Regions from separate parts of the Psychrilyobacter atlanticus DSM 19335 genome, predicted to be linked through region 1. Evidence: riboswitches for the same ligand, from Rfam matches in the RefSeq annotation. Region 1 holds a riboswitch; each other region holds the start of a gene.

Evidence for each region. A riboswitch is a leader RNA that binds a small molecule or an ion and turns the genes downstream of it on or off. The one in region 1 is predicted to bind lysine.
Region 2: another riboswitch for lysine. It lies ahead of K337_RS0101035 (Na+/H+ antiporter NhaC family protein); the one in region 1 lies ahead of dapF (diaminopimelate epimerase).
Region 3: another riboswitch for lysine. It lies ahead of K337_RS0111310 (aspartate kinase); the one in region 1 lies ahead of dapF (diaminopimelate epimerase).

What each region holds. Positions count from the first base shown of each region.
Region 1 is NZ_KE384547.1:912,433-916,730, reverse strand. It holds gene K337_RS0104820 (AMP-dependent synthetase/ligase) at 1-833, opposite strand, end outside; gene K337_RS0104815 (hypothetical protein) at 1,057-1,458, shown strand; gene dapF (diaminopimelate epimerase) at 1,517-2,338, opposite strand; lysine riboswitch at 2,538-2,713, opposite strand; gene K337_RS0104805 (O-methyltransferase) at 2,868-3,494, opposite strand; gene rsmB (16S rRNA (cytosine(967)-C(5))-methyltransferase RsmB) at 3,552-4,298, opposite strand, start outside.
Region 2 is NZ_KE384547.1:122,193-126,490, reverse strand. It holds gene K337_RS17410 (FAD-dependent oxidoreductase) at 1-292, shown strand, start outside; gene K337_RS0101040 (YeeE/YedE family protein) at 411-1,709, shown strand; lysine riboswitch at 1,870-2,044, shown strand; gene K337_RS0101035 (Na+/H+ antiporter NhaC family protein) at 2,170-3,906, shown strand; gene K337_RS0101030 (glycosyltransferase family 9 protein) at 4,003-4,298, shown strand, end outside.
Region 3 is NZ_KE384547.1:2,266,239-2,270,536, reverse strand. It holds gene dapA (4-hydroxy-tetrahydrodipicolinate synthase) at 1-378, opposite strand, end outside; gene K337_RS0111315 (aspartate-semialdehyde dehydrogenase) at 420-1,406, opposite strand; gene K337_RS0111310 (aspartate kinase) at 1,444-2,646, opposite strand; lysine riboswitch at 2,740-2,915, opposite strand; gene K337_RS0111305 (M20 metallopeptidase family protein) at 3,115-4,257, shown strand.

The sequences.
Region 1 (4,298 bases):
CCTTTTATAAGTGGGGCAATCTGCAATAATTTTTGATAGCCCTCTTCAGCTTCTGAACCAGCATTTTTTATTTGTTTTTCTATACTCCCTTTGATCATCTCCAGTATTCTTGGTACAACTAGTACTATAGTGGGTTTAAAAAGAGGAATATCCCCAACAAAAGTTCTCTGATTTTCTGTAAATCCTAAGCTTAGGCCACTCATTATAGATCCTATAACTTCTACAGCTAAAGAAAAACTATGCCAATAGGGAAGGATAGAATAGAGGCAGTCATCAGTTATTAGTTTTTTTATCTTAACAATCGATTCTCCATTACTAATCAAATTTTTATGAGTGAGCATAACGCCCTTTGGATTTCCGGTAGAACCACTGGTATATATAAGAGCTCCTGTATCCTCTGAATCAATCCCAGACCTTTCTTCATAGGCTGAATATTTAGATAACCCATCAAAGTCTTCTAAAAGAATAGTCTCTGCCTCTGGATAGAGATCCTTTATTTTTTCCTCCAGTGAAGAGACTGTTAAAATAACTTTAGGAGTTGAATCCTCTAGTATAAACTTTAATTCAGCCTCCCTGCTATTTTCATTTATAGGGACAATAATTCCATCTGCCATCCATACAGCATAGATAGATTTAAGTTGTTCTATAGACTTAGGAGTTATTATTCCAATTCGATCACCTTTTTTTACCCCTCTTTCGATAAGGTACCCAGACCATTTTAAAACGTCCTTTATTATTTCATCATATGTATAATTTTTTAAAGCTGATTTGACAAATATATCCTCTTTATATTTTTCCTTAGCTGTCAATATACATTCTTTTAGTGTTTTCATCTTTAGATTCTCCTACTTTTTCTTATTTTAATATAGATTTAACATACAATTAACATCAAAACCATACACTTAATTATAGCAGATTTTAAAAGCAAATTAAAATCTAAATTTTAAAGGATTTTTAACACTTTTCCCATATCTATTATAATATAGAAAGATCTCTGTCTATAAATTAAAACTAATCTCATACAAAAGTTATTTTAGCTAATCTGGAGGTATCATTATGAAAAAATGGATGGATCACATATCAGAAGTAGAGATAAAAACTATTGAAAAAGTTCCAAATCATGAAAACTACTATACTTATTGTGATAAGCATGGTATTCATCATCTAGTGGATGAGGAGAAAGAACTGTGTTTTGGAAAAGAGATTGAAATTTTTGCAAACGGTGATTATGCAGTTACTAAAGATTATGATAGTTGGACCCTTTATAGAGATGAAACTCCTCTTTGCAGCGGAGTTTGGGTTATGTCTCATATGGATGGCAGTTATAAATATAAATTTTATAACGACTCCTTCAACAAATATGTCGTTAGAACGGTTACTTCTGAGGGTGATCATCAGGATGAAATCGAAGGACATGAAGAACACAAGATGGAACAGGGAGATTATAACGTGATATAAAAAAATAGGAATTTGCCTCTGATAGGGTAAATTCCTATTTTTATTTTATTCTGATTTTCTATTCTCGGTTTTCAAAATAACCAGAAGCTACCTTTACTCCACTCCCTATCATATAAATTTCTTCTCCCAATTCAATCTCCAACTCTCCTAATAAATGCTGAACTACTACATTATTCCCCATAAGATTTAACCTTTTAGCTACAATTGCTGATGCACAACTTCCTGTCCCACATGCCAATGTCCGTCCCACTCCCCTCTCCCATGTTTTTATCCTCAGTTTACCCTCCTCGATCTTACAAAAATTAACACTGGTATCCAACGGGAAAAATTCCAAATCATTTATAAGAGGACCGTATTCATCTACAAATTCATTTGATATATCATCTACAAAAACTACCGTGTGGGTAGTTCCCATAAATAAGGAAGTTATATTAAATTCTTTATTTTCAACCTTTATTTTTTTGTTAAACAACTCCCCTTGAGAACTCAATTTAATGGATTCATGGTAATAATCTTCCCTTCCCATATTAACTTTTACCATATAAGGATTATTGTTAATAATTTCTGCCTTTAACATTCCTGCCCCTGTTCTAACAGTTAACTCACCTTTATTTATTAAATTATGGTTTTTTAGATAAAGACAAAAACATCTAAATCCATTTCCACACATAGTATCAAAGCTCCCATCAGCATTATAAAAGATCATCTCATTATTATTATCTTCATCTTTAGAAACGACTATTAACCCATCAGCACCTAAGCCTGTCTTCCTGTTACAGACATTTTTGGCCAATTCAGAATATTTTAAAGTTGTCTTTATCTCCTCCTCACCTACAATAATAAAATCATTTCCCAACCCATGATATTTTTCAAACCTCATAACTATCCCTCCCAAATTTAATAAAATTTTAAAACAAAAGCAACGTGACGTTGCATCCAGATAGACATAATTTAGATTTACCAAATAAATTACTGGTATTATGCCCCAACTATAATTTCTCAGATAACAAAAAAACCGACAGATTTTTATCTGTCGGCTTCTATTTTTTAAGCTGTTGGAAGCTCATCTGAATAAAATACCTTCAGATAGCGCTCCATTGAAAACTTCAATGACAGTGATATAATTATTCATTATATCCCCAGTAGTATTTTCCTGTTAAAAAAATACCCTTCGGCAAAAAATCCTTTCATCTAGTTTCACAGACCAACCATCTCCACTAAACTACTAATATCAAGTGCAACCTCTATCAACATTTAATTGTAATAATATATTATACCTCCAAATTATTATAAATTAATATATATAATTTAAATAATTATTATCAACTACTATTACAATATTTTTCCTCTGTTCATTCTTATCTAAATAGAAAAATCACACTAAAGGATAGAAAATATAAAGTTTCCTATTACCCTTTATATACTAATCCTATTCCATCTCCAAAAGGCAGTAATACAAAATTTTCATTTTCATGGAGATATTCAATAAATTCATTCAACTTTCTAACAATAGTCCTAAATCTTTTAGGATATTCATTATATAGGTATCCTCTAAACATAATATTATCTATGAATATTACCCCATCTTTTTTTAATAACTTATAAGAATCTTTATAAAAATCCATATATTTTCCCTTGGCTGCATCGATAAAGATAAAATCAAAAGTATCATTTAATTTCGGGATCTCTACTAAAGCATCTCCTAAAATTTGAGTTACTCTAGAACTATATCCCATCTTTTCAAAATTTATACGGGCTTCATTATATCTATCCTCATCTATCTCTAGAGTTGTAATAGTAACACCTTCATTCCCCTGCAGCATAACACTTCCTGAATACCCAATAGCAGTCCCAACTTCTAATATATTTGTACTCTTATTAGATTTAATCATAAATTTAAGATATTCTGCCACTTCCTTTGTAACAATAGGTACATTGTGTTCTTTTGCATACTCTTCCATCTCAAGGATAACTTCATCATTTTCTTTAATTTTAGATATCACATACTCGTTTGCTTTTATTAAATCATCTATCATAAATATCTCCTTTTTATAAAGAAAAGGCAGACATAACATCCACCCTTACATATTATTCTATTTTTCTATTTTCTTTAATTTAACCATATAGAATCCATCTAAGAATTCATCAAATATATTTAATCCACCTAATTTATCAAAACTTCCATTTACATTAGGAGATATTTCTACTTTTTCTACCTCGAAGTTAGGGTTAGTCTTTAAAAATCTAGTTACATTTTCAAGGTTTTCCTTATTAAGGATAGTACAAGTACTATATACTAGAGTTCCGCCTACTTTTACTACTTTAGCAGCAGCATTTAATATATCCAGCTGTAATTTAGCTAATTCCTGTACATTTTTCATCTTCTTAGTATAAAGTACTTCAGGTTTTTTTCTGATTACTCCAAAACCACTGCATGGAGCATCTACTAATACTCTATCAAAGGACTCAGTTCCAAACTCTTTTTCTACTAATCTAGCATCCATAAGCTCAGCATGAACTATATCTATCCCCATTTGTTTTGTTCTGCTTTCTATTAATTTCAACTTATGTTCATGGATATCTAAAGCTACGATCTCACCTTCATTATCCATCATCTCTGCCATAGCCATGGCTTTTCCACCAGGAGCACTACAAGTATCTAATATTCTTTCACCTGGTTGAGGATCTAAATATTTAGCTGCTAAGAATGAAGATCCATCCTGTACTGTAATTTGACCTCTTTTAAATTCACTAGTTTCTAATATCATTCCTGAATCTATATAATAAACATCCTCTACTTTTTTTAAGATCTTTATACCTTTTATCTCTAATAATCCTAA
Region 2 (4,298 bases), 790 kb from region 1:
AGAAGGACACGTAAAGGGAACTGTAAATATTCCTATGAGTGTTATGAGAGACAGATTAGATGAACTGGACAAAACAAAGACAGTATACGTTCACTGCAGAACAGGTGAAAGAAGTTATAACATGACATTGATGCTTCAGGCAAATGGTTATGATGTTAAGAATGTTGCAGGAAGTTATGAATTCATAAAGATGTATGAAGAGGTATCTTGTTATAACGATAAAGCAAGGGAAGAAATTATGATAGGTGACTGTGTTGATTGTTGCGGAACTTTAGAAAAAGCAAAGTTATAATAAAAATTATTGGTTTGAATAAATAAAATAGGGGGAAGGAAAACCTTCCTCTTATATTTTATAATATATAACGTGAAAAAAAATACAAAATTTAATTATTATTTTAGGAGGTTTGAAAATGAAAAAGGGTCAAAATTTGGCAGGATTAATAGTACTAATACTAATGTTAATTGTAGGTAAAACAATGCTAGGAAGCTCAATGTTATTTTTTAGATTATTGGCGGGAGCTGGATTTGGATATGCATTAACTAGAGGATTTATGGGGTTTGCAGGATCTGTAAACAGAGCTTACAATACAGGTTCAACAAAATTAATGAGAATATTAGCTTATATGTTCTTAGGTACATCTATTTTATCGGCAGCATTTCTTTATAATGCAGATGCCAGTTCATACGATCTTTGGGTAAACCAAGTTAACTCTGGGTTAATCCTTGGTGGAATCATGTTTGGATTTGGTATGACATTCTCAGTTTGTTGTGCATCAGGAGTTTTAACAGACGTTGTTACAGGATTTTCAAGAGGATTCATTACTCTTATCTTCTTCGGTATGGGTGTTTTCTTAGGATTCCCTTTCCAAAGAGCTGCAACTTGGGTAAAAGAGGCTGGAATTTCAACAGATTGGATCAGAAAATCATGGTTTACGTCTGAAACAGGTGCAAAGTTGTATAATGGAGTTTATTTCCCGGATTTATTTAAATGGGATGGATTAGACGGGTATTTAGGAGCGGTTCTATTAACTTCACTACTTTGTGGAATAGTAGTATATATGTCTAAAAAATATGAATCTTCTAGAAGAGTATCTGGAACTTTTACAGGGGTACCTAGTGAATTAGAGCAAGTTAAGATCGCCACACAAGATAAAGATAGTAATAAAGAGTTCAAATTATTAAGTGAAGAAACATACACAAGATTATTTGTTACACCGTGGTCTATGAAAGTAGGAGCAGCGGTAATAGCTGTTATATTCACATTATTAATGGGTGTAACTAAAGCTGGATGGGGAGCTTCTACACCTTACGGATGGTGGTTCGGAAGATTCTTAATGGTATTTGGAATATCACCTGAATCATTATCTAACTTTACTAATTTCCCGGTAAAATTCTATACAATGCCATTTTTCGATCATCCAATCAATGTTCAAAATATTGGAATTATGGTAGGAACAATAATTTGTTTACTTTTAGCTGGAACATTTAAGAGTACAGCAACAAGCGAGATCAAAATCACATTTAAACAAGCGGCTCTATATGCTATGGGTGGAATATTAATGGGATTTGGAACTAGACTTGCAAATGGTTGTAATGTAGGAGCATTATATACTCCAATTGCAAACTTCTCACTATCTGGATGGGTTTTCTTTGCTGCTTTAGTAGGTGGAGGAATCTTAGGAAACAGAGTTGCAGTAAAAATAAAATAGTATTTTATTCATTCATAGTGAATGAGTAAAGACTATATAAAATCTTGACCCTAGTCAGGATTGCAAGATTAAAAAATAGCAAAAAAAATATAAACTATAAAAAATATGTTTGACAAATATAACTGAAATAGATATACTAGTCTCAACATAAAAATATATGAATGAAGATAGAGGTTGCAAACCTTAGGAGTATTTTGGAGGAGTCGGATAGATTTTGAAACCAAAAGAAAGGAAGTTTTGCCGAAATTTAAGATTTGTCGAAATCTTAAGTTGGGACTATGGATAATATCTGTGGTACTGTCATTATCAGATGATAATGGGGAGCTGTCGAATGATTTTAAGATAAAGACCTATTATACATAATTGTAGGTTTATAAATTAGAGTTATCGGTAGAGATCCGATAACTCTTTTTTTTGAGTTAAAAGATCTCCTTTCTTCAAAACACTTAGGAGGAAAGATATGAGAGGTATAATAATTGTATTGTTGTTAGGAGTTATGAGTAGTTTAGGATTTGGAGCAGATTCATCAGAGGCGGCGTTAAACTTAGGAGCGTGGACACTTCTGCCACCAATTATAGCTATAACTTTAGCTTTTATAACTAAAAATGTAATTTTGTCATTATTTATAGGGATCTATTCAGGGTCATTCTTATTGGGGATAACTCAGGGGAAAAATTATCTATTTAGTTTAATAGGAGGTTTTTCCGATATAACCAATAGAATAATCGGATCTATGGCAGATTCATGGAATGCAGGTATAATCTTACAATGTTTAACTATCGGTGGATTGGTAGCATTGATCTCTAAGATGGGTGGAGCAAGAGCTGTAGCAGAATCTTTGGCTAAAAGAGCTAAAACTCCTAGATCAGCTCAATTGATCACTTGGGTTATGGGGTTATTTATCTTCTTTGATGACTATGCTAACGCACTTATTGTTGGGCCGATTATGAGACCTATAACAGACAAGATGAGAATATCGAGAGAAAAATTAGCATTTATAATAGATTCAACAGCAGCACCTATTGCAGGGATAGCACTTATCTCTACCTGGGTAGGATATGAGATATCAGTAATAAAAGACGGATATTCACTTATAGGAATGGAAAATATAAATGCATACAGCATCTTCGTACAGACAATTCCATATAGATTTTATAATATTTTGATGCTGGTATTTGTGGCATCTACAGCATATTTCTTGAGAGAATTTGGTCCTATGGCTAAGGCTGAAAAGAGAGCCAGAACAACTGGTCAGGTGACAAGTGGTTCGGCAGCTAAAGTTAGTCCAGAGGAAGCTAAGATGATAGCTCCTAAAGAGGGAGTAGTACTTAACATATGGAACGCTATCATACCAATTATGGTATTGATCATAGGTTCATTTGTAGGTTTCTATCTTAATGGAAAGGGTTACTTAGAGGGAGCGGTACTTGAGACTGTAAATAATTCTCCACTATCGTTCTATGCTATCAGAGAAACTTTCGGAAATGCAGATGCTTCATTGGTAATATTCCAGGCAGCATTATTCGCATCCATCGTAGCTATCGTTATGGGAATATCTAAAAAAATATTTAAGTTTTCAGAGGCTATCGATACTTGGGTACATGGAATGAAATCATTGGTAATAACAGGAGTTATATTATTATTAGCTTGGTCATTGACTTCTCTGATAAAGGAATTAGGAACATCTGTATACCTGGTAAATGCATTGGCTGGAACTATACCAAAAGCAATTCTGCCATCTATCATATTTATCTTGGGATCGGTAATTGCTTTTTCTACAGGAACATCATATGGAACTATGGGAATATTGATGCCGCTGGCAATACCATTAGCTAATGCTATCGGTGGAGCTGCTGGGTTATCGGGAGAAACACTATCATCATATATAATCATGAGTATAGGAGCGGTTCTTACAGGAGCTATCTTCGGGGATCATTGTTCACCAATATCTGACACGACTATTCTTTCATCTATGGGAGCTGAATGTGATCATATAGAGCATGTAAAAACTCAAATTGTATATGCACTTGTAGTGGGAAGTATCACAATATTATTTGGATATTTACCAGTTGGAATGGGAATATCGATCTACGCTGTTTTACCTGTATCTATAATAGCTACTATACTTGCTGTAAGATTTTTAGGTAAATCTGTAGAGGAAGTGTCGGAGACAAGAGAAGAAGTGGAATTAGTATAAAATTTAGCAGACCTAGTCGGAGTTCCGACTAGGTTTTTTTTATTTTGAATGATAATTATGGTATAATAAAATGATAAAAAACTAGTGTAATATAGATTGGGGGAAAAAATGAGGATATTAATAATAAGGCTGAGTTCTATAGGGGATGTTATATTAACCACCCCAATCCTAAAAAAATTAAAGGAAAAAAATAAAAATTTAAAGATTGATTTTATAGTTTTGGATAAATTTAAAGATGCTATAGAGGGGAATCCCAATATAGATAATCTGATTATCTTTAAAAAAGATACAGATGACGGAATAAAAAATATAAGGCATTTTTCAAAGATATTGAAAGAAAATAAATATGATTATGTATTTGATCTGCATTCTAAGATAAGATCTAGATTGAT
Region 3 (4,298 bases), 1.4 Mb from region 1:
GTCAGCTATAGTTGTATAGTGATTTATCAATCCTTGTCTGTTGGTTTTGTTGTAGTAAGGTGTAACGATGAGAAGACCATCGGCTCCAACTTTTTCACATTCAAGGCTTAATCTAACTCCGTGACGAGTATCGTTACTACCAGTTCCTGCTATAACAGGAACTCTAGCATTAGCCACCTCAACACTTCTTCTAACTAATTCTATATGTTCTTCATCTGGAAGGGTAGAGGCTTCACCGGTGGTTCCAGCGATTACCAAGGCATCGGTCTTGTTCTCTATATGCCATTCTATGAGCTCTTCTAATTTAGTATAATTGATACTCATATCTTCGTTAAACGGGGTGATAAGAGCTACTCCAGATCCTTTAAAAATTCCCATAAATCCTCCTATTTAAAATTGTAATAAAATATATATAAATATTATTGTTCTATCAATAATTCAGCAATTTGAACGGTATTTGTAGCAGCACCTTTTCTGATGTTATCGGCTACTATCCACAGGTTTACACCATTTTTTATACTATGATCTCTTCGAATTCTTCCTACAAATACCTCATCTGATCCACTGGCATTTATAGGCATTGGATAGATATTATTTTGTACATCATCCTGTAAGATAATTCCCTCTTTATTTTGAAGTACTTCTTTTAATTCTGCTAAACCAAATTCTTTTTCAAATTCTAAATTAACAGATACAGAATGTCCATTTTCTACAGGGACTCTTACACAGGTAGAAGTAATAGGAAGATCGGGTTTATTTAAAATTTTTCTCGTTTCGTCGATCATCTTCAACTCTTCCTTAGTATAGCCGCTCTCTGTGAACTCATCTATGTGAGGAAGGCAGTTAAAGGCTATAGGATATGGGTAATTAGAAGGGGCTTTTCCATCTATTCCATCTTTTAAATCTTTTATTCCGGCTACTCCAGATCCAGATACAGCCTGGTAGGTAGAGTAGATAACTCTTTTTATTCCATAGAGGTCATCTAATACCTTTAGAGGTACTACTACCTGGATGGTAGAACAATTAGGATTGGCAATGAGTTTATTTGTTGCTGCTGCTTCTGGGTTTACTTCAGGAACAACTAAAGGAATATTAGGATCCATCCTCCATGCACTGCTGTTATCTATAACTGTGATTCCATGAGAAACAGCTATAGGAGCCATTTCTTTACTGATACTTCCTCCGGCAGAGAATAGAGCGATATCTATTTCTTTAGTAAAAGATTCTGAGGTAAGTTCCTCAACTATATATTTTTTATTTCTAAAATTAATTTCTGTTCCACAAGATCTAGAAGAAGCTAAAAGATAAAGATTGTCTATGGGGAAATTTCTTTCTTCTAATACCTTAAGGAAGGTTCTTCCGACCATTCCGGTAGCTCCTACAATGGCGATGTTATATTTTTTCATGATCTCCTCCTAAATAAATTTTTTAATTATATGATTTTTACAGGTCAAATTCTTTAGCTAGCATCTGAATTGCTATAGTTTTGTGCTCCTTAGAAATAGTACATGAGATACTGATCTCAGAAGTAGTTATATGATAAAAAGGAATTTTATGAGCAGCCAGGGTATTAAACACTTTGGCTGCAACTCCTGAATAACTAACCATTCCGATCCCAACCAGGGAAAGCATTATTAAATCTGGTTTGATCTCTATGGAAATTTCCTGTGATTTTCCATTTAATTCATCGATAGCTTTTCTCAAAAGAGATTCTTCTCTTTTAAAACAACTGAAAGAAAGGTCTAAGGTACCGGAAGTGGTGATGTTTTGACTGATCATATCTATATTTAATTCGTATTTACCCAGAGTATTAAAAATATTTGCGACCAGGTTTTCCGAATAAGGAAGGTGCTGGATATTTACCATAAAGATATCTTCATTTAGGGTGATGCCGGTAATGGGTTTATCCTCCATAATTTCACTTTGATTTAATATCAAGGTACCATCATGATCTCTTAAACTTTCGCCTACATAGATGGGAACATTATATTTTTTCCCCAGTTCCACAGCTCTTGTTTCCATAACACCTGCTCCTAAATTTGCCATTTCCATCATCTCCTCGTAAGATATATTTTGTATTTTTTTAGCCTTTGGATATACTCTGGGATCTATACCATAAATTCCATCTACATCGGTATAGATCTCACATTGTGCTCCTAAACTGGCAGCCAGAGCTACTGCACTGGTATCCGATCCACCCCTGCCCAATGTAGTGATGTCTCCATCTTGGTTCATTCCCTGGAATCCTGCTACGATAACTATCTTCCCGGAATTTAGATGAGATCTAATTATCTTTGGATCTACACTCTTAATACGACTTTTGGTGTGGTGACCTACGGTAGTTATTCCTGCTTGGGGACCTGTAAGTGAGATAGAGTCTTTACCTAATTCGTTCAGTGCCATAGATAACAAAGCGACTGTCTGCTGTTCTCCTGTAGCCATGAGGGTATCCAATTCCCTTATATTTGGTGTTTTAGATATTTTTTTAGCCATCTCTATTAAGTTATTTGTGGTTTTACCCATGGCAGAAGCGACTACAACTATCTGCTCTCCTGCATCACTTAATTTTGAGATGTGGGAGGCAATCTTTTTAATTCTGTCTAAGTCAGCCAGTGAGCTTCCTCCGTATTTATGTACTATGATCATATCTTTCCTCCTAATAAAAAAACTCTCCAGTAGTGAGAACTACTGAAGAGCAAAATTACATCTAATCAAAAATGAGATAAAAGATAATCTATGACTTCAAATAGCACCCCATTACCTAATTATGATAATGACAGTTATATGGATCTTATCCATATCCCCAACATAGATTTTTGCGAAATCTATATTTCGGCAACTACACCTTTCAAAACAGATCTTAAAATGCCTTCTCCCTGTCTTTACTATTTGTATTTGCAACCTCTATTCTTATGATTTGAAGTAAGTATAGCATTAAACATAAAATAAAATAAAATATATATAATATATACGTTATATAATTTTGAAATATATTATTTTTTAACTTTTGTATTATATATGTTTCGTATATATAATATATATTTTTAAAAATTAAAAAAATAAGGTTTACTTTTACCTAAGATAATATGAGAAATTTCTTTTAAGGAGGCAGGGATGGAAAAAATAATAGAAAATATGAAAAAATATAGAAGAAATTTACATGAAATTCCGGAATTAGGGTATGTGGAAAAAAAGACTCAGGCTTATTTACTGGGAGAGATAAGAAAGATGGGATATGAGCCTGAAATAATTTGTGAAACAGGAATTTATATCTATCTGGATGGGGGTTCAGAGGAAACTTATGGGTTCAGGACAGATATGGATGCACTGACAATTGTAGAAGAAACAGGAGTTTCTTATACCTCTAAACACGAGGGAGTTATGCATGCCTGCGGACATGATGGTCATATGGCGACTCTGCTGGGGTTTATGGATTATTTAAAGGGGAAAAAATTGAAAAAAAATATCCTTCTAATATTTCAGCCTGCTGAAGAGGGACCGGGAGGAGCCAAGGACATCGTAAAAAGTGGAATCTTGGAAAAATATAATGTTATGGGGATCTTCGGGTTACATCTTTTTCCAAAGTTAGAAGAGGGAATAATCGGCTGCAGAGCAGGGGGATTCATGGCCAAAGCGGCAGAGATAAATATAATTATCAAAGGGAAAAGTGGTCATGGGGGCCAGCCCCAGTTGGGGATAGATTCCATCCAGGTAGCAGGGAAGATGTTCGAAGGGTTTAATCTTATTACCTCAAAATTTGTAGCTCCTTTTGATCCTAGTATAATTGCCATAGGTAAGATAGAGGGAGGAACTATAAGAAATATCATTCCGGAAGTTACCCGGATGGAGGGAACTATAAGGACTTTTTCTACAGAGACCTTTAATTTTATTGTAGATAAAATAAGGGGTATAGCCCGTGGAATGGAGCTCAGTTATGGAGTTGAAATAGAGATAGAGTTGGCTGAAGGATATCCTCCTGTTATAAATGATAAGAAATACTACGATGTTTTAGAAGATGTTGTCAGAGGAGATGAAAAACTGGGATTTGAGGAGATAGATCCTGAGATGTTAGCTGAGGATTTTGGGTTTTATCAGGAAGTAACAAGGGGACTTTTTTTCTTTGTAGGAACTAAAAATAAAGAACTTGGATATACTGCATCACTGCATAATTCCAAATTTAATTTTGATGAGAAAGTATTGGGAAATGGACTTAGGGTATATACAGGTATCTGCCGTAAATTAGGAGTATTTGAATAAAAAACAACGGGACACAATATCCAAAAAATTATAAAATTATA